Regions from separate parts of the Salinicoccus sesuvii genome, predicted to be linked through region 2. Evidence: a T-box and tRNA genes for the amino acid it is inferred to sense, from the RefSeq annotation. Region 2 holds a T-box; the other holds one or more tRNA genes.

Region 1 (2,405 bases), on a different contig from region 2:
GGGCCAGGTGGGCAAACAATCATGACGACCGACTCCGAGCTGGATGGCATGCCTGGAGAATTTGGGATTATTGTTCTCATGTACTTCATGTATAAGCTGTATAAAAGAGAGACCTGGCATATCGCCAAACTGCTGGAATAAAGAAGTTTCATGAATCGTATTGAAAAATACCAGCCCGTCATCATATTGCTTGCTGTATGCATTGGCTTCTTGGTCGGCGGTGTGGATGTCGTGCAGGGTAACGCGGGTTACTTCATCATCCCATTTCTGATGCTTATGCTGTACGGTCTTTTTCTAATAATGCCGCTAAAACGCATACTCACTTCATTTAAAAATGTAAAGTTCGTCGTGGTCGCGCTCATCATCAATTTTCTATGGACACCTGTCATTGTCTATCTGATTGGGATGTTCTTTCTAGCGGAGCACCCACTTCTATGGGTCGGCTTCGTCATGCTTGCTATCACGCCATGCACCGACTGGTATTTGATTTTTACAAGTATCGCAAAAGGAGATACCATACTCTCCACTTCCATGTTGCCGGTAAATCTACTGCTTCAGCTACTGCTTCTGCCTGTCTACTTTCATTTGTTCTTTGGGGTGGACCAGAGTATCAGTTTACCGCTTTATACAATCACCGAGAGCATACTCCTTATAATTGGCATACCGCTGATTCTCGCGATAGCAACAAGAAGGGTAACAAAGCAAGGGGGAAGAGCGGAGCGATTTTTCGGACAGGCCAATGTCCTGTTCCTTAGCCTGGCAATTGTCGCTATGTTTGCATCAGAAAGATCGGCACTGGTCGAAAACCCGAGTGTCGTCTTGCTGCTTTTGCCTCCTCTTATAATATTCTTCATCATCAACTTCCTAGCTAGTAATGCAGTCGGTAAATTTTGTCGTTTCGGCAGGCAAGAGCGCACTAGTCTCATCATCATGACATTAGCACGCAACTCTCCCATTGCACTTGCGATAGCGATTGCTGCCTTTCCGGACGAGCCATTGATCGCTCTATCTCTCGTGATCGGCCCAATCATTGAACTGCCTGTCCTTGGGTTAGTATCAAGACTACTCATTATATATAAATAAAAAACATCCAGTCTATTGACTGGATGTTTGCGTTTTACTGGTTGATGGTCTGTACTGGGATCGAACCAGTGACCCCTTCGATGTCAACGAAGTGCTCTCCCGCTGAGCTAACAGACCACACTTTAAAAACTACATATTCAAATTTACAATGATATCTTATAATTGTCAACAAAGAAATTTTGCTCGTTACCCTGTTTTTAGCTTTTGCAGTTTCTAAGAATTAGGTTAGCGATCATATTAAATCATTATGTTTGATTGTCTCCACTCTTTTCGTACTCCAATATGTCTCCGGGTTGGCACTCAAGTGCAATACATAAGGCTTCAAGTGTAGAAAACCGAATTGCTTTGGCCTTGCCGTTTTTCAAAATGGACAGATTGGCCATCGTTATGCCTACTTTATTAGATAGTTCAGTGACGCTCATCTTACGCTTTGCCAGCATTACATCAAGATTTATTCTAATTGTCATATTGCCACCTCAGACGGTCAATTCATTTTCAATTTTGATACGAATGGCTTCATCCAGTAGCTTTTCGAGTATGGTCGCAAAGAAAGCAATAACTAGTGCGGCGAATACAGGTACCACGCCGACAATAATCAACCCAGGAGCATCATCAATTTCGGCTGTGATGTAGACGAACGGTAGAATTGCCACATAGAGACCGCTGATGGGTGAAAGATGAAAGTTTGATCTTCCGTAGTGCACGAACTGACAAGTTAGAGAAAGCAGCTTTTCGATCGATATAGCTAAGCAATTTGAAACCTTGGACAAGAGCAAAAATGTAAGGCGGTACAGTCGGCAGTACACCGATTACAATTGGGTATAGAATCATAGCATATTTGGGATTGAACGGATTTCTAAACAAGAAGTATATGAGATATACACAAGCTATAAGCACAGGAATGGCCATGAGTATGACGGCAGTTTTGAGAAATAGGGAAGAGCCATGTTTCATCTTCTACACCTCATGTTGTAATTTTTGTAATCATAATATATTATTTATCGATAATCAATAAATATATATTGATTAAGAGTGAAAATTAGTTTTTGAGAGCATAATGATACTGTAAGATTGTAGCGTATCGAGGGGATAAGGGGAGATACTATGGATTTGATTTTTCTGATTCTATCATTTTTGGCTGCTCTGTCGGCAGTTGTTACTTTCGGGTTAGGTCTTATTGAATACATTATGCGTAGGAATCACGCAAAGTATTGGCAATGGGCCATCATGATGGTAACAAGTGCTGCAGTGCTTGCTTTTATGGCAGCACTGATGGCTTCAGATATGACACTTCGTACAGGTTTCATTGTAGTGGGTATCTA
Region 2 (2,405 bases):
TTGTAGAGAACGGCCACAGTGCACTCGAGAACCATGTATCAAGAACATCTTCGTCCTGGACCCAATCCGAAGCATCGCTCGGCGCTTCCATCCCAACGTAGATTTCACCGGATTCCTTATGATACCATGCTGGAATCTGGTGTCCCCACCAGAGCTGGCGAGAGATGACCCAGTCGCGGATATCTCCCATCCAGCGACGGAAAGTCGAATCAAACCGTTCCGGTACGAAATTGACTGCATTGTCTGAGTCCTGATTATCAAGACTCTTCTTCGCTAATTCATCCATCTTTACAAACCACTGTGTCGATAGGTAAGGTTCGACCACTGCACCACTACGTTCGGAGTGTCCGACTGAGTGGACGTGTGGCTCCACTTTAATCAGATATCCGCCTGACTCAAGATCTTTGACCAGTGCCTTACGACACTCAAAACGATCCATACCAGCATACTTGCCAGCCAAGTCGTTCATCGAACCATCTTCATTCATTACATTGATACGCTCAAGGTCATGGCGTTCACCGAGAACAAAGTCATTCGGGTCGTGTGCTGGTGTGACTTTCATAACACCTGTACCAAATGTCATATCAACGTACGGATCGGAAATGATCGGTAACTCACGCTCCATAATCGGGAGTGTAACGGTTTTACCGATGTACTGCTTGTAGCGTTCATCATCAGGATGAACAACAATCGCAGTATCTCCGAGCATCGTCTCAGGGCGTGTTGTCGCGACTTCCAGATGATTGCCGTCTGCCAATGGGTATCTGACATGATAAAAATTGCCCTCAATCTCTTTATGGATAACTTCTATATCGCTCAAAGCAGTCCGCGTTTCAGGATCCCAGTTGATGATATACTCACCGCGGTATATCAGGTCTTTGTTGTACATGTCGACAAAGACTTTTCTCACCGCTTTCGATAGACCTTCATCGAGTGTAAAGCGTTCCTTATCGTAATCCAGACCGAGACCAATCTGCTTCCACTGGCTACGGATGAAATCAGCATACTCCTCTTTCCAATCCCATGCCTGCTCAAGAAACTTTTCGCGTCCAATGTCATGACGGGAGAGACCTTCTTTGCGCATACGCGCTTCTACTTTAGCCTGCGTGGCAATGCCTGCATGATCCATACCCGGCAGATAAAGTACTTCGTATCCTTGCATACGTTTCATACGCGTGATGATATCTTGTAATGTTGTATCCCATGCATGACCGAGGTGTAGTTTACCGGTCACATTCGGTGGTGGAATGACAACGGAGAATGGCGGCTTTTCCGACGATGCATCGGATTTGAAATAACCTGCACTCACCCATTCTTCATATTTACCTTTTTCTACCGATTTTGGATCGTACTTTTTGGACATCTCCATGATATCTTCTCCTTTTTAAACAAAATAAAAAGCTTCAGTCCTTAAAAACATAGGACGGAAGCTCCGCGGTACCACCTAAATTCAGCACGAATGCTGCACTTGGAATGATTAACGCTCATCAAACGTCGGTTCCTACTCAAGTGTTCAGAACCGATTTCTGCAGACTACGTTCATAATATGCTTCGGCATGTTCACACCACCCACATGCTCTCTGTCTCCCGCATAAAACTACTCTTCTGCCATTCATCTATAACCTTGCTTTCATATTATTCCAACACCCGCATACTGTCAAGACCCATCCTATGCATGGCGGCGCTTCCTATTTCTTTTAAGCAAAAGATTGATAAGCGGCGCTACAACCAACAGAATGAAAAAGATGCGAAATATATGATAGCTCGAAATCATAGCGATATTAGCACCCGTTTCAACAGCCACAATGATAATCTGTCCAATGCCGCCTGGTGCGGCGCTCAAGAACAGATTGGTAAAATTATGCTCTGATATTAGCAGAAACGCCATGACAAGCCCAAGAGTACCAATGATAAGCAGCATGTTCTGAATCATCATCGAGAGGATGAGACGGCCATTCAGCTGATTGACGAGGGTTGAGATCTGGATGCCGATCCGAATACCGAATAGCAGCTGGGCGGCATACATGAACGAAATATTGACCGAAAATGTATAGTCAGTCACCACATTCCAGATGAGCACGACAAGCATTGGTCCAATCATATAGGGAACCGGAAACTTCATTCGCATCATGATATAGATAACCAGTAAAACAGTCGGAAGCATCCAGAGCATACTTGGCGTTGCAGCAGAGGTAAGTGACGGTACCATTTCATTAGTACTTATCCCATCACTGTTTGCTGTGAAACTCGCAATGAATGGAACGAAGATAACAACAAGTACAATTCTCGACATTTGTGTCAAAGTTACAAGAAGCAAATCTGCACGCTCTTCCTCTTCAGCCATGACAATCATTTGCGAAAGAGCACCGGGGATTGAGGCAAGTACCGCGGTTTCCAGTGTGCAT

What was found. A T-box is a leader RNA that pairs with one kind of tRNA and senses whether it is charged. The one in region 2 lies ahead of ACFOJ8_RS04060 (valine--tRNA ligase), so its partner is inferred to be a tRNA-Val.
Region 1: it encodes a tRNA-Val, which carries the amino acid that the T-box ahead of ACFOJ8_RS04060 (valine--tRNA ligase) is inferred to sense. The anticodon was not compared.

What each region holds. Positions count from the first base shown of each region.
Region 1 covers NZ_JBHRWV010000004.1:26,123-28,527, reverse strand. Annotated here, with positions in the region: gene ACFOJ8_RS04625 (hypothetical protein) at 1-141, shown strand, start outside; gene ACFOJ8_RS04620 (arsenic resistance protein) at 151-1,083, shown strand; tRNA gene ACFOJ8_RS04615 (tRNA-Val) at 1,129-1,200, opposite strand; gene ACFOJ8_RS04610 (helix-turn-helix domain-containing protein) at 1,329-1,550, opposite strand; partial or broken gene ACFOJ8_RS04605 (DUF2975 domain-containing protein) at 1,560-2,037, opposite strand; gene ACFOJ8_RS04600 (thermonuclease family protein) at 2,188-2,405, shown strand, end outside.
Region 2 covers NZ_JBHRWV010000002.1:266,168-268,572, reverse strand. Annotated here, with positions in the region: gene ACFOJ8_RS04060 (valine--tRNA ligase) at 1-1,369, opposite strand, end outside; T-box leader at 1,417-1,625, opposite strand; gene ACFOJ8_RS04055 (AbrB family transcriptional regulator) at 1,670-2,405, opposite strand, start outside.